One region of the Arcticibacter tournemirensis genome, then DNA from elsewhere that is predicted to be linked to it. Evidence: riboswitches for the same ligand, from Rfam matches in the RefSeq annotation. Region 1 holds a riboswitch; each other region holds the start of a gene.

Evidence for each region. Region 1 has a riboswitch for cobalamin ahead of BDE36_RS19000 (TonB-dependent receptor). Riboswitches for the same ligand answer to the same signal wherever they lie in the genome.
Region 2: linked by a shared signal. The riboswitch ahead of BDE36_RS13565 (ribonucleoside triphosphate reductase) and the one ahead of BDE36_RS19000 (TonB-dependent receptor) in region 1 are both predicted to bind cobalamin.
Region 3: linked by a shared signal. The riboswitch ahead of BDE36_RS13540 (ribonucleoside-diphosphate reductase small subunit) and the one ahead of BDE36_RS19000 (TonB-dependent receptor) in region 1 are both predicted to bind cobalamin.

The regions. Positions count from the first base shown of each region.
Region 1 is NZ_VFPL01000001.1:4,573,503-4,581,499, forward strand. It holds gene BDE36_RS18990 (TolB family protein) at 1-1,548, shown strand, start outside; gene BDE36_RS18995 (hypothetical protein) at 1,551-1,829, shown strand; cobalamin riboswitch at 1,871-2,059, shown strand; gene BDE36_RS19000 (TonB-dependent receptor) at 2,150-4,204, shown strand; gene BDE36_RS19005 (YncE family protein) at 4,217-5,356, shown strand; gene BDE36_RS19010 (YncE family protein) at 5,374-6,456, shown strand; gene BDE36_RS19015 (cell surface protein) at 6,464-7,342, shown strand; gene BDE36_RS19020 (beta-N-acetylhexosaminidase) at 7,795-7,997, opposite strand, start outside.
Region 2 is NZ_VFPL01000001.1:3,210,127-3,218,123, reverse strand. It holds gene BDE36_RS13585 (arginine deiminase family protein) at 1-1,126, shown strand, start outside; gene ctlX (citrulline utilization hydrolase CtlX) at 1,138-2,052, shown strand; gene BDE36_RS13575 (arginine decarboxylase) at 2,249-3,634, shown strand; gene BDE36_RS13570 (RluA family pseudouridine synthase) at 3,696-4,409, opposite strand; cobalamin riboswitch at 4,643-4,837, shown strand; gene BDE36_RS13565 (ribonucleoside triphosphate reductase) at 4,925-7,042, shown strand; gene nrdD (anaerobic ribonucleoside-triphosphate reductase) at 7,032-7,214, shown strand; gene BDE36_RS13555 (anaerobic ribonucleoside-triphosphate reductase activating protein) at 7,156-7,869, shown strand; gene BDE36_RS13550 (cysteine-rich CWC family protein) at 7,988-7,997, opposite strand, start outside.
Region 3 is NZ_VFPL01000001.1:3,200,968-3,208,964, forward strand. It holds gene recQ (DNA helicase RecQ) at 1-548, shown strand, start outside; gene kdsA (3-deoxy-8-phosphooctulonate synthase) at 548-1,360, shown strand; gene gatB (Asp-tRNA(Asn)/Glu-tRNA(Gln) amidotransferase subunit GatB) at 1,531-2,994, shown strand; gene BDE36_RS13530 (TlpA disulfide reductase family protein) at 2,991-4,088, shown strand; gene BDE36_RS13535 (response regulator transcription factor) at 4,192-4,878, shown strand; cobalamin riboswitch at 5,133-5,271, shown strand; gene BDE36_RS13540 (ribonucleoside-diphosphate reductase small subunit) at 5,389-6,357, shown strand; gene BDE36_RS13545 (ribonucleoside-diphosphate reductase subunit alpha) at 6,555-7,997, shown strand, end outside.

The DNA of each region.
Region 1 (7,997 bases):
AAAGAGATCCGGATTTACAACAGTCCGGAAAACTACATGCTTCAAATGCCGGCCTTCAGTCCCGACGGCAAAACCGTAGTTGTGGTAGCTGTCGCAAAAACCGGCAAGGCCCTTTTCGAACTCAATCTTGAATCGGGTACGTTCTCTCCGCTCTTCCCCTTTCAGCTTCAGGAAATCCTTCGCCCGGTCTATGCCGGCAGACAGATCCTCTTCAAGGCTCATTACAACGGAATCGACAACATTTACCGGTTCAACCCCAATGACAGGCAGATATATCAGCTCACATCAGCCCGATTTGGCGCTTTTAATCCCTCCTACGACACGATCTCCCATAAGTTAATACTGAATACCTTTTCGGGACGCGGATACGATATAGCGGCTTTAAATTACTCCGATACCTCCGGGCAGAATATCAGCACGATAAAAAACACTTTTATCGACTACGCAGCACCCTTATACGACCAGGAAGGCCACAGCAATGTATTCGACAGCATTCAGCATAAAACTTATCCGGTAAAACGATATCACGAGTTGAGCAATTTGTTCTACTTCCACAGTCTTGTGCCGGTTGCGGAAGAAAATCAGTTCTTCGACGACTATAATGTTGGGATCGAAATGCAGTCGGACAATAAACTGAACACGCTGAGTTTCTACTCCCGCTACCAGTACAACAACGCTCTGCGTAAAAGTGAGTACCTCACCGGATTTAACTACAAACGCTACTTCCCTATCTTCAGCATCGATTATATTAACCGTCCCCGGCTGATATACCGCCGCGTGAATCAGGCGGGTAAAACTGTTTTAAGCCCGGTTACCTGGCGCGAGAATGAGATAAAGGCCGAAGTGACCTTTCCTTTTACCCTAAACCGGTTTAACAATAATTATAGTTTTGGATTCAAAACCGGCACAAGCTATACCAACCGGTACGGTATCGAAAACGGCATGCCTTCGCTCTTAAAAACGCTTGAATATCCCATGCATTACCAGTTTTACGCCTCGAGGAACAATCGCCGGAGCTCCCGTGATCTTGCGCCGCGTTGGGGACAGAATATCACGCTCACTTACCGGAACTATCCCTTCGAAAACCGCGTGGAAGGCGAACTATTCACCCTTCGAAGCACCTTTTACTTCCCCGGCCTTGCTTCCAACCACTCTTTTCAGGCTGCTTTCAACTACCAGCACGGTGATGGAAATTATGTAAATACAGTAGATATCCCGAGGGTAAGCGGCTACAGTTACCTTAGCCCGATTGGGAATACACGCAACACGCTTCTTCTGGACTACAGGCTACCTTTGCTTTACCCCGACTGGGAAGCAGGGCCACTTGCATTTATCAAACGCATTAAGGGCGGTGTTTTTGCCGATTTCGAAAATATCGGAAAGGGCGACGCCTTCTCTCCCCGCTCCTACGGCGCTGAACTCAGAGCGGATATGAACCTGCTCCGCTTTTATCTTCCTAATTTTGATGTTGGAGGAAAAGTGATATTTTTAAATGAAAAACCACGCCAAAATCCGATATTCGAATTTATGGCTACTTACAGCTTTTAACCATGAGTGGGAAAACAATTTTCATTATCGTTGCGACTGTTCTCGTGACGATCGTACTGATGAATAATACAGAAGAGATTGACTTCTGGATTTTTGGAATAGCTAAAATCCCGAAACTTGCAATCCTGGGTGCGATGTTTGCCATAGGGTTTGTCCTGGGAGTAATGGCAGCCAGGCCACGCAAGCAGAAAATAATCGTAAACGACCATTCTTCAACAACAGCCGAACCCGACGATTATCAGCCCAAACTAAGCGACGAAGACAGAGACTATATTAGTTGACAAGGGACGATGGAAAGTTGTCAATTGTCAATTTAATATTCTACCTTTGCAATGCTTTTGGTTTCCGGTGTAATAACCGGGATTAAAAGGGAATCCGGTGTAAGTCCGGAACTGTCCCGCAGCTGTAAGCTCCATTAACCAGGTCCACCCTATGTCACTGTATTTGAAAATACGGGAAGACAGGCCCGAGGGGAGTAAGTCAGAAGACCTGCCATAGCACGATAGATTCATAGCTTTCGGGGATTGAAGCTGGAATGAAAATACTCGTCGTATTTCCATTGTTCATTTCCTTCCCCCTGCTTAAATAATTACTCATTAACATGAAATCAGGGCGAGGACTTACTTCTTACAGACTGACGTATATTTTATGTCTGGCGCTTTTTTCAGGAAGCATCGCCTCGCATACAGAAGTCTTTGCTCAAGCCATTACGCCGAACGCCAAAAATCGATTCTCCACAAACGATACACTTAAGGAAGTACAAATAAAGGGGATCAAACCCAGCCTCCGTCATACCTCAATTACCCCTGTTCAAACACTCGCCGGACAGCAGCTTGAAAATCTGAACAGCTTATCCGTTGCAGATGCATTAAGATTCTTCTCGGGAGTACAAATAAAAGATTACGGCGGCATCGGAGGCTTAAAAACGGTCAACATTCGCAGTCTCGGCAGTCAGCATACCGCCGTATTCTATGACGGCATTCAACTCGGCAACGCGCAGGACGGGGAAATAGACCTGGGAAGATTCTCGCTCGACAATATCGAAGAGATCGACCTGTATAATAGTCAGCGGAGCAGCATCTTTCAGCCCGCGAGAGCTTTTGCAGCAGCCAGCAGTATTTACCTGCAGTCCAAAATCCCGGTTTTTAAAAACAACGATCGCGATCACGTGAGGGCCGCTTTCAAAACAGGCTCATTCGGACTGTTTTCACCATCACTGGCCTGGCAGCACAAAATAAGCAATAAGATTTCCAGCACGTTCAGCACAGAATGGCAAAGGACCGACGGCCGGTACAAGTTCAGGTATACCAATTCAGTATACGACACCACTGCCGTCCGTCAGAACGGCGACACCGAAGCTTTGCGATTAGAAGGAGGCTTGCATGGGTCGTTTGCCGACAGCAGCGAATGGTCTGTTAAAATCTTCCAGTATTTTTCAGAAAGAGGACTTCCCCGTGCCATCGTCAGAAATAATTTTGAATCACGCGACAGACAATGGGACCGCAATACTTTTGTCCAGGCATCCTGGACCAGCCGCAGCAACGGGCCATTTCAGCTGATGCTGAACGCGAAATATGCTCACGACTATATGCGGTATCTACAGCCCGGATACGACAATATCGAAGGATCCATGGATAACCGGTACAGACAAAAAGAATTTTATGCCTCAGCTGCCGGCCGGTACAGCTTAAATTCATTGCTGGACATCGCTCTGTCAACAGATCTCCTCGTTAATGACATGAGTTCTAACATGGCTCATTTTTCTTATCCTGCCAGATACACGAGCCTGACAGCGCTGGCATCCGAATTCCACTCCGGGCGTTTCAGAATGCAGGGAAGCCTTCTGGGCACACTGATTAATGAAACAACAGAGCAAAATGCTGCTGCAGGAAATAAAGAGAAGCTAAGTCCCGCTTTTACTGCTTCATGGCAGCCATTTCCGCAAAATACACTCTTGCTGAGAGCTTTTTACAAGGACATCTTCCGGATGCCTACCTTTAACGATCTTTATTATACCTTTTCGGGCAACACCGCCCTTCGGCCTGAGAATACCAAACAATACGATGCTGGCTTCACTATCCTGAAACATCTTAGTTCGCGTTTCTGGCAAAGCATTTCCCTTCAGGCAGACGCTTACTACAATCACGTAAAAGACAAGATCGTTGCTGTACCAGGCGAGAATATCGCTACCTGGATGATGATGAACCTAGGCGAAGTCAATATCAAAGGAGCGGAAGTAAACATGACAACTTCGGCAAAAGCCGGTAAAACCTCGTTAAATGCAACGCTGGCTTACACCTACCAGCAGGCTCTTGACGTAACCAGCGCCTCCGACTTTAACTATCGCCATCAAATCCCTTATACTCCCGAACACTCCGGGTCCTTCATTTTAAATGCCACACGCGAAAACATCTCCTTAAACTACAGTTATATCTATACGGGAGAACGGTACAGTCAGAAGGCTAATATTCCCGACAACTATATGGAACCCTGGTATACACACGACATATCAGCATCGGGAGGCTTCAAAACAAAGAAGATCGTTTATAAGGCCACCGCGGAAGTGAACAATCTTTTTAACCAATATCGTGATGTGATTTTGAACTTCCCGATGCCGGGCCGGTCATACCGCTTCACATTAAGCATGAACTATTAAAAGAGAATGACGATGAGAAAGATCAAACATATAAAATTACTCCTCCTGTTTGCCCTGATTACAGCGGTGCTTTCCTCCTGTCGCAAGGATCCTAAGGTAACACCTGAAGAAATTACCGGGATATCAGATCCTGACCTGGCTCAAAAAAGCAGCTTTTACCTTTTAAATGAGGGAAACATGAACATGAACAAGGCCTCTCTCGATTTCTTTGACCATCAGACAGGCGTTTACAGGAGGAATATTTTTGAATATACCAATCCCGAAATCACAAAAGGGCTCGGAGATGTAGGCAACGATATCGGCATCTATGGTTCCAAATTATATATCATTGTCAATAACTCCCATCAGGTTGAAGTATTAAATGCACAGACCGCAAAGCATATCGGCACGATTGACATTGTGAACTGCCGGTATATCACATTTTATAACGGCAAAGCATATGTGAGCTCGTATCAGAGCCGCATTGAAGGAAACAGCTCTGCGAACGGATATGTGGCAAGGATCGATACCGCCAGCTTACAAATAGAAAAAACTGTTACCGTGGGCCGCCAGCCGGAAGAGATGGCAATTACAGGAGGAAAACTATATGTCGCTAATTCCGGCGGGTACGACCCCGGACAATACGAAAGTACTCTTTCTGTAGTTGACCTTAACAGCTTTACCGAGATAAAGCGGATTGACGTAGCCATCAATCTTCATCGTGTAAAGGCCGACAAATACGGTGACCTCTATGTTACTTCGAGAGGCGACTCTTACAATATCCCTTCAAAGCTTTTTGTAATTGATACCGGTACAGATGCAATCAAAAAGACATTCGACATAGCAGCTACCAACCTCTGTATCGATAATGATCTGGCTTATATCATTGGGGTGCAGTTTAGCTACCCGCTTCAGAAAAACACCATCTCTTATGCCGTTCTGAATGTAAAAGACGAAAGCATTGTAAGCCGGAATTTCATTACCGACGGTACGGAACAAAGCATTGTAAGGCCTCAGGGCATAGCAATCGATCCTTATACAAAAGACATCTACGTTACAGATGCCAAAGATTTTGTTACGCCAGGTACTCTTTACTGCTTTGATCGAAACGGCCGCAAAAAGTGGTCGGTATTTACCGGGGACGCTCCCGCACATTTCGCATTTATAAATTAAACACTATATATTTTATTATGAAACAACGACTATTACCCGCACTGTTTATCCTTTCGCTGGCGCTTTTTCAATCATGCAAAAAAGACCGTGATGAAACTCCAAAAGAAAAAGAGACAGTGGGGATGTATGTACTTTTTGAAGGATCGTGGGGACAGAATAACAGTGGAATAGCCTGGTATGATCTAAGAACCGGTCAGTCTGACGCAAATTATTTCAAAACCGTAAATGGTCGCAATTTGGGAGAAAGTGCCCAGGATCTTAAGCTATATGGAAATAAAATGTATTGCGTTGTATCAGGAACTCAGGGCGAGAAAAAATCATTTCTTGAAGTGATAGATCCTCTCACCGGAAAATCGATTAAACAAATTCCATTTTTTGATGCCAACTCCGAGTATATGCCCCGCTCTATCGCTTTCGCAGGAGGCAAAGCTTACGTTTCAGGCTTTGATGGCTATATTAGCCGGGTAGACACTGCGTCGTTAACTATTGACAGCCGGTTGTCGGCAGGACGCTTTCTGGAAGGAATTACTATATCAAACGGAAAATTGTATGCAGCGAATTCAGACTATAATTATTCCGGAGACGAAACAACTGTATCTGTTGTAGACATAGCCTCGTTTAAAAAGTTATACGAACTGGAAGTTGGTTCTAATCCCACAAAAATGGCGACATCTGAAAATGGCGATGTTTATGTGGTGCTTGCAGGCACTACTGCCAACGCTCCTGCATTTAAAAGGATCGATAGCAAAACAGATAAAGTCACGGCATCTTACAATTACTTTGTTGGATCAATGGCTGTCTCCGGAACGCGCGTTCTATTGAATGTAAACCCCTACAGCACTCCCGAAATCAAACCATTTGATATCACCTCAGGCGCTCTCGGTTCCAACTTCATTACGGATGGCATCAAGGTTGACATTCCATACAGCATCAGTATCAATTCGCTTAATGGAGATGTCGTAATAGGTGATTCAAAAAGCTATTCATCTGCATCTGGTGAAGCACTCTGCTTTTCCTCAGAAGGAAAGCTGAAATTTAAATTCACTACAGCTGCTACCAATCCCAATCACACCGTATTTATCTATGGCAACAAACAGTAATAATCATATGAAAAAAACTACCATTCACCTATTGATTCCGCTGCTATTGATCTTTGTGGTTATTAACGGCTGCAAAAAAGAAAGCGGCATTGACGGATCGGATGAGGCACCAATACGGCCCATAACGTCCGGCAGCAATGCCTATGTTACCACTTTATTTGAATACCTGCCAGCACCCGGTCAGCTGGTAAACACCAATGCCGGCACTACTGCCGCTGCAGAAAGCATACTTAGCAAAAAAGGTCTCATCTCGCTCGGGGCATGGGGAGGGAGTATCGTCCTCGGTTTTGACCACACTGTCGTCAATGAATCCGGCAAAGACGATATTATTCTGCTCGGGAACGCAAGTACCATTTTTGCAGAACCTGGAGTAGTATGGGTGATGCAGGACGAGAACGGTAATGGCAAACCAGATGATACCTGGTATGAGCTGGCAGGAAGCGAGTACGGCAAAACAGGATATATACGTAATTACTCTATTACTTATACTCGTCCGAACCCGGCCGGCGATGTGTCGTGGACAGATAACAAAGGAAATACAGGCTTTGTTAAAACGAATTCCTCCCATACTCAGCCTTACTATCCTGAATGGATCACTGCGGACAGCTATACAATAACCGGAACGTTGCTACCAGGCAACAATATCGACGACAGCGTTCCTACCTTCATCAAAAGTCTCCCATTTGAATTTGGTTACGCGGACAATACACAAGGAGGAGATAAAATCGACATCGACAGGGCCGTAGATAAAGACGGCAAAAAAATCAATCTTAAAGGTATTGATTTTATTAAAATCCAGACGGGGGCACAATACAATATGGGATGGCTGGGAGAATTGTCAACCGAGCTGCAGGGAGTAGCCGACCTAAGCCTGTATAAAGAATAGACGATTGTCAAATAAAAAAGAAGAGATAAGGCAAACGCGACAAGAAGTTTCAGACGGGAGGGCTATAAGTTTCCAGTCAGCAGACGAAGAACTTCTCCTGTTTTGATCTTATTCTATTACACTATTACAATTGAGCAACGAAGTACAGGTTCACCAGATTATTACTTTAATAATGGCATAAAGTCCAACAGCAAGGATAACCGCTTCAACTGCAATAGTAAACTTGATCACTGATTCGAAAATTCTATTTTTCATATCAGGTTTTGATTAGTTAATTCACTATAAAAGTAGAATATCACAATCATATTCACAAACACAAAACGCACAAAACAAACTGATTTTCAGCCATTTTGTGCGTTTTGCATATTCAGCAATTATTCGCGTAAAAACCTGCGATGAATGCTATATAACGACTTCTCTCTATGCTTTATCGCAAAGAATCGAACCGCTAATTATTGCTGCCTCTGTCCCTGGGTTCTTTGCAGCTTAATTTTATCCTGAAGGTCTTTTATCGGATAATTTATCATTCTTCCAACGGGCTTATTTCCCCGGTATGTAATTACCTTTAACATCACGGCATCTTTAGGCGCTATTAAAGGCGTAGTATATTTTGGATAAAAGTGATCGGGAAACGAGTTGTCAAAAGTGTAATATA
Region 2 (7,997 bases), 1.4 Mb from region 1:
ATTCGAGCGACTTCTCTGTGAAATCCTTGAACAAAGTGATATCCGTAAAAAATTAACAGCATCTGTATGTGCAATTGAAGGTTGCAGCTATAAATTGCAGCAGGAGCTGATCAACACGTCTCCTTCAGAACTATCAAGTATCTTCATCTCGGGTTCAATGCCTCATGGTAACATGATATTTCCCCCGGTTCCCAATCTGATATTTACCAGGGATATCGGAATTACCATCAATAATTTCATCCTGCTTAACAAACCAGCAAAAAAAGCCAGATCCAGAGAAACACTCCTCGCGCGATATATCTTTTTCAATCATCCTCTATTCAGAGAATACAGGGAAAATATACTTGAAATTCCCGATACGGTACAGTATTTTCTGCGCCCGGGGGAAGAGCATGGCGAGAAAACGACGATCGAAGGTGGCGATGTAATGGTAGTCAGTCCTGATCATGTATTAATAGGTTGCAGCGAACGTACTTCGGCAAGTGGAGCAAGCGAAGCCATTAAGCTGCTTTTTGACAGGGATGTTGTTAGTAAAGTAACGGTGGTCAAGATCCCTCATAAACGTGATTTCATGCACATCGATACCATCTTTACACAAGTCGACAAGCATACATGGGTTGTACTTGGTTCTATATCATCGCAACAACAGCATAAAGGGTCAGAACCTGTAGACTATCTTTCTGAAAAACGTAATAAGGAGAAGCCTGAGATCTTTCAGTTCGAAAAAGGAAAGATTGATACATCCCGTATGTACAACTGCATAGAAGATCTTCTCACCGATATCAGTAAGAATGATCTCAATTGCACGGAAACGCCCCGGTTTATTTATTCCGGCAACAACCACTTTCCTTTTGACGTCCGCGAGCAGTGGACTGACTCGTGCAATTTACTCGCCCTGAAGGACGGAGTTGTAATGGGATACGACCGTAACGACAAAACTGTTGAGGCATTCAGGGAAAATGGATTCTCAGTTATACATGCAGAACAGCTCGTCGAAAAACTCGAATACGACGAACTCTCTGTTGAAGAAATAGAAAAAACGTTAATCCTCATGCCTTCAGCCGAGCTTTCACGAGCCAGAGGAGGTTTCCACTGTATGAGTATGCCTTTGTTAAGAGAGTCCTGATTTCTCAATTTATGCAGACAACATCTTCCATATTCATGGTCCGGCCGGTTAAATTCGAATTTAATCAGGAAACAGCACATAGCAATGCTTTTCAGCGTCGGCTACCGGGATACCTCAATGTGCAGGATGCTGCGGTGCATGAGTTTGATAATTTCGTGGAGGCACTGAAATCCAATGATATAGATGTGGTTGTTTTTGAGGACACACCCGAACCACACACCCCCGACTCCATTTTTCCGAATAATTGGATTTCGACGCATGAAGATGGCTCTGTGTATCTATATCCTATGGAAGCAGAGAATCGGCGGCACGAAAGAAGAACTGATTTAATTAAAGCTTTGGGGAGTCATTTCCTGATAAAAGAACTGAGAGACCTTAGTTATTTTGAAGATCAGAACCGATACCTTGAAGGCACTGGCAGCATGGTTTTAGACAGAGACAATAAAATAGCTTATGCCTGTCTTTCTCCGCGAACCGACACGGTAGTATTAAAGAAATTTGCAGAGCTAAGTGGATACAGTATAGTCTGTTTTCACGCTTTGGATAACCAGGGCAAAGCCATTTATCATACGAATGTTATGATGTGTGTTGGAGCGGAGTTTGTTCTTATATGTACAGAGGCTATTAAAGAAGAGATAGAAAAAAAATTGTTAATCAATACAATACACTCAACAGGTAAACAAATCATAGAGATAACATTAGCGCAGATTTCGAAATTTGCCGGTAATATTCTCCAGCTTAAGAACCGGAAGAACGAAGATCTTATTGTCCTTTCCGAGCAGGCCTTTCAGGCATTAAATGATAAGCAGATAGACCAGCTAAGCAAGTACGGGCGCCTGGTTCATATCCCTTTGAACACTATAGAAACTGCTGGCGGAGGGAGCGCACGATGTATGATCGCAGAAATCCATTTACCGAATTTGTAATATTAAAGCAAATGACTTATTGTCTTTCTATGAAATCAAGATTATCAGCCGATTTGTACTTAAAATTTGGAACTTATTACGTATAACCCACTACTACTTTCCTGCTATTGTCATTTCTCCGGTATTCTTTTTTTCAGTTCATCGTTTCTTGATAATTATTCATTAAAAAATCACATTTTTGCGGAAATTTTAATTAATGCAGAGCTACGAGGAATTTCTTGATCTAAGTGTAGGTTTCCCCCAGGATGGGTTTGAGGTTATTGACGATGAACTATACTTCCACGACCTTAACCTGATGGAAATGATTGAAACGTACGGAACTCCGCTGCGCTTCACATACCTGCCTCTTATAACTAAAAAGATACAGCAGGCAAAATTATTATTTCAGCATGCTATCATTAACAACAATTACCGTGGCAGTTACCTGTATTGTTATTGTACAAAAAGCTCTCACTTCCGGCATGTTGTTGAAGAGGCGCTGAAGAATGACATACATCTTGAAACATCATCGGCCTTTGATATGCCTATGATAGACGCACTTGAGAAAAAAGGTGTAGTCAACAAGGATATTACGGTGATCTGCAACGGATTTAAAACATACCAATACAAACAGTATATCATCGACATGTTTCACGACGGGTTTAAGAATATCATTCCTGTTCTGGATAATAAAGAGGAATTTAACATTTACGATGACGAACTGGACCTTCCCTGCAGTCTTGGGATGAGGATAGCTGCTGAAGAGCAGCCCGACTCTCAGTTCTATACATCCAGGCTTGGAATAAGGATGGAGGATGTTATTGAGTTTTATAACAACAAAATCGCCCCCAATCCTAATTTTAAGGTCAAACTCCTGCATTTTTTCATCAACTCGGGAATTTCTGACACTCCTTATTACTGGAATGAACTTGAGAAATATGTTACTCTTTACTGTAAGTTCAAAAAAATAAATCCCGACCTCACTACTCTTGATATCGGCGGCGGAATGCCTTTCAAGGATTCTCTTGTTTTTGATTTCGACTATGAATACATGGTAAATGAGATCGTCAAGAGGATAAAAGAAATCTGCGCTGAACACGATGTGATGGAACCCGACATTATTACGGAGTTTGGAAAGTATACGGTTGCAGAAGCTTCAGGTATCCTTTATAAGGTACTGGGACGTAAACAACAGAATGATAGGGAAAAATGGCTTATGCTCGACGGCTCTTTTATCACCAATCTTCCCGACGTATGGGCCTTGAACCAGAAATATATTCTGATGCCTGTAAATAACTGGGACTCGGAATATGAGCGTGTCAATCTTGGCGGTATAACCTGCGATGGCCAGGATTACTATAATCAGGAGGCCCACATGAATAGCGTTTTCATGCCCAAAACCCGTAAAGTTCAATACATTGGCTTCTTTCATACCGGCGCTTACCAGGAAGTATTAAGTGGCTATGGAGGTATCCATCATTGCCTTCTGCCCTCTCCAAAGCACGTAATTATCCGAAGGAACAGAGATGAAACCTTCAACTTTGAGGTATTCGGAGAAGAGCAGAACAGCAAGCAGGTATTAAAGATACTCGGATACACTTAGACAAGTGACAATGGACAGTTGAATAGACAAGGGACAGGGGACAGTTGTCCATTGTCCCTTGTCAATCGTCAAACTTCTCAAGCTGCTTCAGCAGTGTAGCGAAGTCTTTGGGATAAGGAGCATTTACCGTTATTTCAGTCTCACTGTTAATCCGGAACGTCAGCTCCTTTGCGTGAAGTGCAAACCGTTTCATTATCGGAAGCTCTTCCTGATCTTTACCTAGGTGGTATCCCCTTTTTATATGTGAGAGAAACACAGGTTTGCCACCATACATTTCATCACCTGCTATCGAAGCTTTTTGCGTAGCAAGGTGGATACGGATTTGGTGCATCCTGCCTGTTACAGGCTGGCACTCAATCAGCGTATAATGCTTGAAATATCGAAGGGAGTTGAAAATAGTCTCAGCCGCCTTCCCATCCTGCCTGCTGATACTCACGTTTTTATTACCCAGATTTAAAATGGGAAGATCAACTTTAAGTTCATTAAACACATGGGTACCGTTCACAATGGCATGATATATCTTCTTTACTTTACGGTGTTCAAATTGCATGGAAACCAGCCGGTACGCCTCCGGGTTCTTAGCGATGATCAGGCAGCCTGAAGTTTCTTTATCCAGTCTATGACATACCTGTGCATCTTTGATATAGTTCTTTGCGAGCCGAAGCATACTTAACTCACCGCCTTCCCTCTCATCAAGTGAACTGATAAACGGCGGCTTATTAACCACAAAAAGATCGTCATTTTCAAAAAGGATTAAATCCTGTATTCTTGGCATTTTCACGGGTACAAAAGTAACAATTAGGTTTATCAAATCAGACGAGTTTACTGAAATACACCAACAAACAGGCTTTGAGAGATTTATACTTACAGCATACAGCTCTCATTTTGCAACTCACCACACGCAACATACAACTCACCACCTACAACCCACGTCCCACAACCCGCAACTTCTTCACATAAAAAGTCGATTGTTGAAATCTTTCTTAAGCAGAATCCGAACTTTCCTTATACACTTGCATCGTTTTCGGTTCTCCTTATTCAATAAGGGGATTAAAAGGGAACCCGGTGTAAGTCCGGGACTATCCCCGTAGCTGTAAGCTCCGTAATTGTGTTTAACAAACAACGTCACTGTACCTCTTCAACGTATGGGAAGGCTGTTAAACTGGAGCAAGTCAGAATACCTGCCGAAGCGTGTTTGTAGCTTTCGGGTGAAAGGTATTGCAAAAGGAAAAGCCGTAAATCTCTTCTTTTTTCATCCCATCCGTATGCTTTTAATTAAAAAAAAGATATATGGTGAACTACGTAATTAAACGAAATGGAGAGTTCGAACTCTTCAAACCTTACAAGATCAAAGATGCCATTGAGAAAGGGTTCAAAAGTGTAAATATTACCTGCGACGAATCAATACTTAAAAACTCCCTGAAAAAACTTTCTGAAAAAGAGGTCTGGGCAGTAGAGGAAATTCAGGACATCATCGAGCAGGAGCTTTTCTCGGGTAGATATTTCGGTGTGATGCGCTCTTTTATGCTTTACCGGCATACCAGGAAACTGCAAAGAGAACACATAAAAGGTTTAGCAGATGATACGACTTTTGTAGACAGCTCTCAGACTATAGAGGAATACATTAATCAAACCGACTGGAGGATTAATGCAAATGCAAATACCTCCTACTCCAACGCCGGAATGGTTAACAACGTGGCAGGTAAGGTAATAGCCAACTACTGGCTGGATAAGGTTTATTCAAAAGAAGAGGGCTATGCACACAGGAACGGTGATATCCATATTCACGATCTCGATTGCCTGACTGGCTATTGCGCCGGATGGAGCCTCCGGGCTTTACTCAATGAGGGCTTTAATGGAGTGAGAGGTCGGGTTGAAAGCACCCCGCCAAGCCACTTCAGGGAAGCGCTGGGACAGATGTCAAACTTCCTGGGTATTTTGCAAAGTGAGTGGGCCGGAGCTCAGGCCTTCAGTTCGTTCGATACCTATCTCGCTCCTTATGTTTTTAAGGATAAGCTCACTTATGGTGATATTCTGAAGGCAGTGAGAAGCTTTGTCTATAATCTGAATGTTCCTGCCCGCTGGGGGCAATCGCCTTTTACTAATATTACTATCGACTGGACGGTCCCCGAGGATCTTAAAGGTCAGATTCCCACAAAAAAGGACATTCATCTTTTTAGCGGAATTAATGACCCTGAACTTGAAAGGGCGGCACATGAAAAAGGCGCCGGATGCCTGGAGGATCTGTGTTACGGACATTTCCAGGATGAAATGAATCTGATAAACAAAGCATATTATACGGTAATGACCGAAGGCGATGCAAACGGACAGCCGTTCACCTTCCCCATTCCAACGGTCAACATCACTGAAGACTTCGACTGGCACGGCGAAAATACCGACCTGCTGTTTGAAAATACGGCTAAAATCGGCTCTTCTTATTTTCAAAACTTTATAGGCAGCCAGTATACGACAGATGAGAACGGAAATAGAGTTGAAAACCCAAATGCCTACAAGCCCAATGCTGTACGGAGCATGTGCTGCCGGCTGCAGCTTGATCTGCGTGAGCTGCTTAAGAGAGGGAACGGCTTATTCGGCAGCGCTGAAATGACAGGAAGCATAGGGGTAGTAACGATAAATATGGCCCGGCTTGGCTTTGTGTACAAAGGGAACAAAAAGGCTTTGTATGAAAGACTGGACTATCTCTTGAACACTGCCGGCTCAACTCTCGAGAAGAAACGAAAATTTATTCAGGAAATGTTTGATCGTGGTCTCTATCCTTACACCCGGCGATATCTCACCCATTTCAGGAATCATTTTTCAACCATCGGCGTAAACGGAATCAATGAGATGATCCGGAACTTCAGCGACGATAGCATTTCCATCGTAACAGAAGAAGGAAGAAACTTTGCTGCTGGGCTACTCGACTATATCCGCGAGCGTATGACCAGCTTTCAGGAAGAAACCGGCAACCTGTATAACCTCGAAGCAACGCCTGCTGAAGGTACTACTTATCGCTTCGCCAGGGAAGACAGGAAACGCTTTCCTGACATTATTCAGGCGGGTGAAGACGCGAATATTTATTATACAAACAGCTCGCAGATCCCCGTGGATTATACCGACGACCCATTCGAAGCGCTGCTGTTGCAGGATGAATTGCAATGCAAATATACCGGTGGTACCGTTTTACACCTCTACATGCGTGAAAGGCTTAGTTCGCCGGAAGCTTGCCGTAAACTCGTTAAAAAGGTGCTTTCTAATTTCCGGCTGCCGTACATAACAGTAACTCCTGTTTTCAGCATTTGCCCGGTACATGGATATCTTAACGGAGAACACGAGTACTGCCCACTTTGCGACGGCCAGTTATTAAATGAATTACAACATAAACTGATAACAGAAAATGAAAACTAAAAAAGAGCAAGAATTACTATCTCTAAACGAATCGAAAAGAAACAAATGTCTTGTTTATACCCGGGTAATGGGGTATCACAGACCAGTTGAAAGTTTTAACACGGGCAAAAAAGGTGAACACAAACAACGAATTCCTTTCCATACAGAAACTCTCAGTCAATCCTGTTTATAACATATCTCCGTTTACTTTACTGGATTACCCGGATAAAACAGCCTGCATCATATGGTTTGCAGGCTGCAATATGAAGTGTCCTTATTGCTACAATCCCGAAATTGTATCTGGTAAGGGGAAGATCAGCTATTTTGAAACGCTAAAATTCATTATTTCCAGGAAAGGACTGCTTGACGGCGTGGTCTTCAGCGGCGGCGAATGTACTATGCATAAGAACATGGATCTGTTTGCTGCAGCAGTAAAAAAACTCGGAATGCTTGTTAAGATAGACACCAACGGGTCCAACCCTGCAATGGTCAGAAGGTTGATTGAGAATCAGCATGTTGATTATGTTGCACTCGACTTTAAAGCAACTGCTTCAAAGTATGCTAAGGTTACACGTTCCGCGCGTTTCAGGCAGTTTGCTGAGACATTCGATATTTTAAACCGGAGTTCCATTCCATTCGAAGTACGCACTACCGTCCACTCTGAATTGCTAAGTACAGCTGATCTTCAGGAAATGATCAATTACCTCTCGGACAGACGCTATCGAGGTACCTATTACCTGCAAAATATTGTACACAACACCACAACCTTAGGTAATATACAGCGCTCTGCACCTATTGACCTTTCAGCCCTGAGGAGTGAGACTATTGATATTGTAATCCGGAATTAGTATTATGTTAAAGGTAAAACGACTTGTTTCATTTTTATAATTCAAAGATTATCAGTCGATTTATACTTAAAAGTTACGACTTATCGCGTATACTTAACACTATTTTGCTTTATTTCGTTTAATGCAGA
Region 3 (7,997 bases), 1.4 Mb from region 1:
TAGCCAAACAAAAGAACCTTCCCCCTTTTGTAATATTCCAGGATCCTTCGCTTGAAGAGATGTGTATTCATTACCCTGTCAATCTTGAAGAGCTTAAGCAGATACATGGTGTTGGTTCGGGTAAGGCGATGAAATTCGGAACCCCGTTTGTAAATCTGATCAGTAAATATGTGGAAGATAATGAGATTGACAGACCTGTGGACCTGGTTATCAAAAGTGCCGCTAACAAGTCGGCTCTAAAAGTATCTATTATCCAGAACATCGACCGGCATATCGCTCTTGAAGATATAGCCTCATCAAAAGGACTTTCCTACGAAGATATTTTAAGAGAGGTAGAGTCTATTGTTAACTCAGGAACCAAACTGAATCTCAGTTATTATATCGACGAGATGATTGATGAAGATCGTCAGGACGAGGTTTTTGACTATTTTAGAGCTACTGAAGTAGATTCCATTGATGCTGCTCTAAAGGAGCTTGGCACAGATGACTATACCAGAGAAGAGCTTCAGCTGATGCGTATTAAATTTTTATCTGAATTAGGAAATTAATGTTAGATCATATTCCTGGTATTAAATATACCAACAGTTCCAATTTCTTTCTGATGGCCGGACCTTGTGCTATCGAAGGAGAAGATATAGTTCTTAGAATTGCAGAACGTATTGTTGAAATTACCGATAAGCTACAAATACCCTTAATATTTAAAGGCTCTTACAGGAAAGCGAATCGATCGCGTATTGATTCGTTCACTGGAATCGGAGATGAGAAGGCACTTAAGATTCTGGCTAAAGTAAGCCGTGAATTTGGTGTTCCTACTGTGACTGATATTCATGAAAGTGTTGAGGCTGCAATGGCAGCCTGCTACGTTGATGTGCTTCAGATCCCCGCATTTCTTTGCAGGCAGACAGATCTTTTGATTGCTGCTGCTAAAACCGGAAAAACAGTTAATATTAAAAAAGGCCAGTTTCTTTCAGCCGCTTCAATGGGTTTTGCTGTTGATAAAGTGAAAGATTCGGGCAATTCGAATGTGATATTAACTGACCGGGGAAATACATTCGGCTATCAGGATCTTATAGTTGATTTCAGAGGCATTCCGGAAATGCAGTCATTTGGCGTACCCGTGGTAATGGACTGTACGCATTCCCTACAGCAGCCTAATCAGGTTACCGGCGTTACAGGAGGCAAACCAGCTCTGATAGAAACAATTGCTAAAGCTGCCATAGCCGTTGGAGCCGATGGTTTATTCATTGAGACGCATCCCGAGCCCGAATATGCAAAGTCGGATGGCGCGAATATGCTTCATCTTAATGTTCTTGAGCCCTTATTGGAGAAGCTGATAAGAATACGCCAGGCTGTGATTTAATTACCTGACTTAGAAAATGAAGCAATCGTTGACCCTGACGCGTTTGCTCCGGGGGCGGATTCGTATGAACAGCATCGGCAATCCGCCTTTTTCCAACAGCTTTCAGCTTTCAGCTTTCAACTTTTAACTATATTTGACAAATCGGCTTTCATCTAAAAGTACAAAGGATAATGACAGAAGAAGTTCTGCAGAAATACGAACTGGTAGTAGGTCTTGAAATACATGCCCAGCTTTTAACTGATACAAAAATCTTTTCATCCGATCCTGCATCTTTCGGCAGCGAACCTAACAGGAATACAAGTATTATCTCTGTCGGGCTTCCGGGCACACTGCCTAAAATAAATAAAAAAGTAGTGTCATATGCTGTTAAAATGGGTTTGGCAACCAATTGCACCATTAACAGGATAAATCGGTTTGACCGCAAGAACTACTTTTACGCAGATCTTCCTAAGGGCTATCAAATTACCCAGGATGAATATCCTATATGTCAGAAGGGCTATGTTCCCGTAGTGTTAAAGGATAAGAGCGAGACACGTGTCCGCATAAATCGTATCCATATGGAGGAGGATGCAGGCAAAAGCATGCACGATAAAGATGATATTTATTCTTTAATTGATCTTAACAGAGCGGGAGTTCCTTTGATCGAGATTGTATCAGAGCCGGACATCAGATCGGCAGAAGAAGCTGCTGCCTATTTTACCGAGATACGGAAGCTCGTTCGCTATCTTAACATCTGCGACGGAAATATGGAGGAGGGAAGCCTTCGCTGTGATGCCAACATTTCCGTAAGGCTTAGAGGCGAAACAACTTATGGCGCGAGATGTGAAGTGAAGAATCTTAATTCCATTCGTAACCTTCAGCGGGCTGTGAACTATGAATTCAAGCGCCAGGTTCAATTGGTTGAGCAAGGAGAAAAGATTGAACAGAATACTCTTAATTTTGATGCAGCCACCGGTGTAACATCAGTTCTGAGGTCTAAAGAAATGGCAAATGATTATCGCTATTTCCCAGAGCCGGATCTGCCGCCTCTTCACTTGTCGGAGGAATGGATAGAGGACTTGAGAAAACAACTTCCCGAACTGCCCGAGCAACGCATTAAACGATATACGGAACAGTTTGGGCTTAAAGCACATGATGCTTATCTTCTTACAGGAGATAAAGCAGTAGCTGATTATTTTGAATTACTTTCAAAACATACCACTCATTACAGAGTTGCCGCTAACTGGATCAACGGCCCCATACAATCATACCTCAACGAAAGTGGTAAAGACATATCTCAACTGGATATCAAAGTCTCTTCATTGGCTGAGGTGATTGCCCTAATACAGGATGGAAAAATAAACAATTCAGCAGCTGTGCAGCAGCTATTCCCTGCACTTATAAACAGACCAGCCACATCGGTTAGGGAGCTTGTTGAGGAAATGAACCTATTGATAGATACCGGAGCTGATCAGCTTCAACAGTTCATTGATGAAGCAGTTAGCCGTTACCCGGATAAGGTGAAAGAATACCATAAAGGCAAAAAAGGCGTTTTAGGTTTGTTTATGGGTGATGTGATGAAGTTATCTAAAGGTAAGATCGACCCCAAGACCGCCAATCAATTATTAATTAACAAATTAGAATCTTTAAAGTGAAGCGTATTGCAGGACTGATTTTGATTTTTGTGGCAGTTCTCGCTGCTTGCAAAAATAATGACGAATTTTCGTTGAAGGGGACGCTAAAGAATGCTCCTGGATTGAAGAAAGTATTGCTCTACCAGCAAAATAAGCTTGTTGACTCGGCTTTTCTAAGCGAAAGCAATGAGTTTAAGTTCCGTGTCGCTTCGCCAGAGCCTGAGTTTTATTATATCGTTGCAAATGACAAAAACTACCTCTTTGTTGCCAGGAATGGTGATGAGCTCGTTTTCGAGGCCGATTACAATAACCCCACAGGTGAATATGTGATAGAAGGTTCAGATGACGCGGAAAAGCTAAAGGAGTTTAACACCATAAGTAATAAGTATGGAAAAATATTTCTTGCCATACGGAATGAGTATGAAAGAAAGGTATCAGGAAATCCGGCAGCAAAAGATTCCATTGAAAGAGCCATAACACCGCGCTTTGAAGAGAATATGAGAAAATTCTCTGATGAATCACTGGCTTTTGCTGAAAAGAACAAAGATAATCTTGCAGGATTTTATGCTATCAGCTCTCTCGACCAAAATAGCTATGAAGAAGAAATGGTTAGGTACGCCGATGATCTGAAAGGCAAATATAAGGGTAACGAAGCCATTCAGGATTTTATCGCTAAGATGGAGCGGTTAAAGCCTTTAGCCAAAGGGCAGAAGGCTCCTGATTTTGAAATGGAATCAACTGATGGGAAACAGGTGAAGCTTTCGGACTTTAAGGGAAAATATGTGCTGCTTGATTTCTGGGCATCGTGGTGCGGCCCCTGTCGCATCGAAAATCCGAACCTTGTAAAACAATACAATGCTTATAGGGATAAAGGCTTTACTATCCTTAGTGTGTCGCTTGATAACGACAGGGCGAGCTGGCTAAAAGCTATAAAAGACGATAAACTTACCTGGACACACGTATCAGAGTTGAAACAATGGAACGGCAAAGTTTCTCAGCAATATTTGGTTGAGGCGATACCAGCATCTTTCCTTTTAGATAAGGAAGGGAAGATCATCGAAAAGAACTTGCGCGGAAACGAACTTGAAGTGTTTTTAAATAAGACGTTGAAATAAACTGAGCTAATTGTTAAGCTATTATGATTGTTAACAATTATTTAATATGAAATTAACTATTTGATATATTTAACAATATACTTTAGCGAAGTAAATAAAGAACATGAGTTCAGCAAAACAAAAGATCCTTATTGTCGATGATGAACCGGATATCCGGGAATTGATTGAGTATAATCTGAAAAAAGAAGGCTACCAGGTGTTTTCTGCATCAAATGGGCAGGAAGGCATTACCGAGGCTAAAAGAGCGCGCCCCGATTTGATCATCCTTGATGTTATGATGCCGAAAATGGATGGGATAGAAGCTTGTCGCATAATGCGTACCATGAATGAGTTTAAAAGTACCTTTATGGTTTTTCTAACCGCCAGAAGTGAAGAGTATTCTGAAATTGCAGGATTTAATGTGGGGGCCGATGACTATATAGCTAAACCTATCAAACCACGGGCCCTTATTAGCCGCATAAATGCAATATTGAGGAGAAATAACCAGACGGAAGATATCATTGAAAATAAGCTTGAGATCTCCGACCTTGTGATAGACCGCGAAACTTACCTGGTATACCAGCAAGGACAAAAGGTGGTACTTGCAAAAAAGGAATTTGAGTTGCTTTATCTGCTTGCGTCAAGGCCTGGAAAAGTATATACCCGCGACGTTATCCTTAAAAACATTTGGGAAGATTCGGTAGTGGTGACCAACAGGACTATTGATGTTCACATCAGGAAACTTCGTGAAAAGCTGGGAGATACTTACGTTTCTACCGTTAAGGGTGTTGGATATAAATTTGACGCTTAAGAATAGCGATTGAGTGCCGGCCTCTAAAAATCACACATGACGAACGTCTTTTAAATTTTATGCTGATATTCATTTTCACAGACCAGACGGATAAACTTATTAACAGCCTTAGGTTTTCATTTACATCACATTTCTGTTGTCAGACAGCTGATTCTTTCAGCTAACAATTAAAACTGCGGGTGGGAGGTTTTAATTGTTAAAAACTTCTCTCCATGTATTTATCTGTTTAAACTTACTTTTGCTTTTGTAAGTTCTTTTTAAAAGACTGTATTGGTTCATTGCTCCGGTGGAGGAATGATTAAATGGGAACCGTGTGAAATTCACGGGCTGACGTGCAACTGTGTAAAGACTGAGGTCTTAAAGCCAGACACCTGCCACTATAGTTTGTCCGAAACTTTCACGAATAAGGTTTTGGCAGGAATCCTTTCTGTTGTTTAACGCCTCCCGGCGTTGCTCTGCGGTCAGCTCTTTGCCTCACCTGTTATTTCATTAAACATTTAAATTATGATTATGCAACAGGATGAATTATTACTAAGGGAGAACAAGGATCGTTTCGTTATCCTTCCCATCAACTATCCCAACATCTGGGAAATGTACAAAAAACATGAAGCGAGTTTCTGGACCGCCGAAGAGATTGATCTTTCGGCAGATATGAAAGACTGGCAGGGGCTTAATGATGGCGAGCGTCATTTTATTTCGCATGTACTCGCATTCTTTGCTGCCAGTGATGGTATTGTGAATGAAAACCTCGCGGTGAATTTCATGAGCGAGGTACAGGTTCCGGAAGCAAGATGTTTTTATGGATTTCAGATTATGATGGAGAATATCCATTCTGAGACTTATGCTCTGCTTATTGACACCTATGTTAAGGATCCTCAGGAAAAGGATCATTTGTTCCATGCTATCGATACAGTTCCCTGCGTGAAAGAAAAAGCCGAATGGGCATTAAAATGGATAGAGAACGGCAGCTTTGCGGAGAGGCTTGTTGCTTTTGCTGCTGTAGAAGGCATCTTTTTTAGTGGCAGCTTCTGTTCAATCTTCTGGCTGAAAAAAAGAGGACTGATGCCCGGACTGACTTTCAGCAATGAGCTAATCTCAAGAGACGAGGGGATGCATTGCGAGTTCGCCTGCCTGCTTTACGGCATGCTAAATAAAAAATTACCTGAATCCAAAGTGAGAGAAATAATTACGGATGCAGTTAGAATAGAAAAAAAGTTTGTAACAGACGCCCTTCCGGTAGACCTCATCGGCATGAATGCAAAGCTTATGGGGCAATATATTGAGTTCGTAGCCGACCGATGGCTTGGAGAGCTGGGTTGTGAGAAAGTTTATAATGCTTCTAACCCTTTCGATTTCATGGAAATGATCTCGCTGCAGGGAAAGACTAACTTTTTTGAAAAACGCGTTGGAGACTATCAAAAAAGTGGCGTAATGGCCGGAAATGAAGGACAGTCGTTTTCGCTTGACGAAGACTTTTAATTTAGTATCAAGTACTTAGTATCAAGTATCAAGATGCTCTTACGCGATTTGTCTTGATATCAGATACCAGCTACGTTACTGCGCCCAGTCTTGATACTTGATACCAGATACTTGATACTAAAACTTGATACTAGATACCAGCTACTTTACTGCGGCTAGTCTTGATACTTGATACTAGCTACTTGATACTAAGAAATATGTTTGTAATAAAAAGAGACGGAAGAACTGAATCCGTAAAATTCGATAAAATAACGGCTCGCATTGAGAAGCTTTGCTATGGATTAAACCACGTGCTTGTTGACCCTGTTGATGTTGCAAAAAAAGTAATAGAAGGTATCTTTGATGGAGTAACCACTTCTGAACTCGACAATCTAGCTGCAGAGACCGCGGCATCTTTAACAACCAGGCACCCCGACTATGCACTGCTGGCATCGCGGATTGCTGTGTCAAACCTTCATAAAAACACCATAAAATCGTTCTCAGAAACGATGAAGAGGCTGTACAACTACACCGACCGTAATACCGGAAAGGCAGCGTCATTGATAGCTGATGATGTATGGGCGATAATTGAATCGAACGCTTCACTGCTGGATAGTACTATTATATACGACCGCGATTTTGGATTCGATTATTTTGGGTTTAAAACGCTTGAGAAATCATATCTGCTTAAGCTGGATGGACGAATTGCCGAACGGCCGCAGCACATGTTTATGCGTGTGGCAGTGGGCATCCATAAAGAAGATATTGAAAGCGCTATAAAGACCTATCATCTGATGAGTGAACGCTGGTTTACTCACGCCACTCCTACATTGTTCAATGCCGGTACGCCAAAACCTCAGATGTCGTCATGCTTTCTTCTGACCATGAAAGACGACAGCATTGAAGGGATATATGATACACTTAAACAAACCGCAAAGATTTCGCAGAGTGCCGGTGGTATTGGTTTAAGTATTCATAATGTAAGAGCAACCGGGTCGTATATAAGTGGTACTAATGGCACCAGCAACGGAATTATACCCATGCTGAAAGTCTTTAACGACACAGCAAGATATGTAGATCAGGGAGGAGGTAAACGGAAAGGCGCCTTTGCCATTTATCTTGAACCTTGGCATGCAGATGTTTTTGAATTCCTGGACCTTCGTAAAAACCATGGAAAGGAAGAAATGCGGGCACGCGATTTATTTTACGCTTTATGGGTATCAGATCTGTTTATGAAGAGGGTAGAGGCAAACGAAGACTGGAGCTTGTTCTGCCCGCACGAAGCTCCCGGTCTGGCGGAATGCTGGGGGGAAGAGTTTGAAACTCTCTATATACAATATGAAAAGGAGGGCAGGGCCCGTAAGGTGATAAAAGCACAGGAACTTTGGTTTGCCATTTTAGATGCCCAGGTAGAAACAGGAACTCCTTACCTGTTGTACAAAGATGCTGCAAACCGAAAGTCTAATCAGCAAAATCTCGGAACAATTAAAAGTTCGAACCTTTGCACTGAAATAATGGAATATACATCAGCAGATGAAGTGGCTGTATGTAATCTGGCTTCTCTCGCATTGCCGAGGTTTGTTTCGGAGGGCGTTTTTGATCACCAGAAGCTATATGAGGTGACTTATCAGGCGACCGTAAATCTTAATAAGATTATAGAC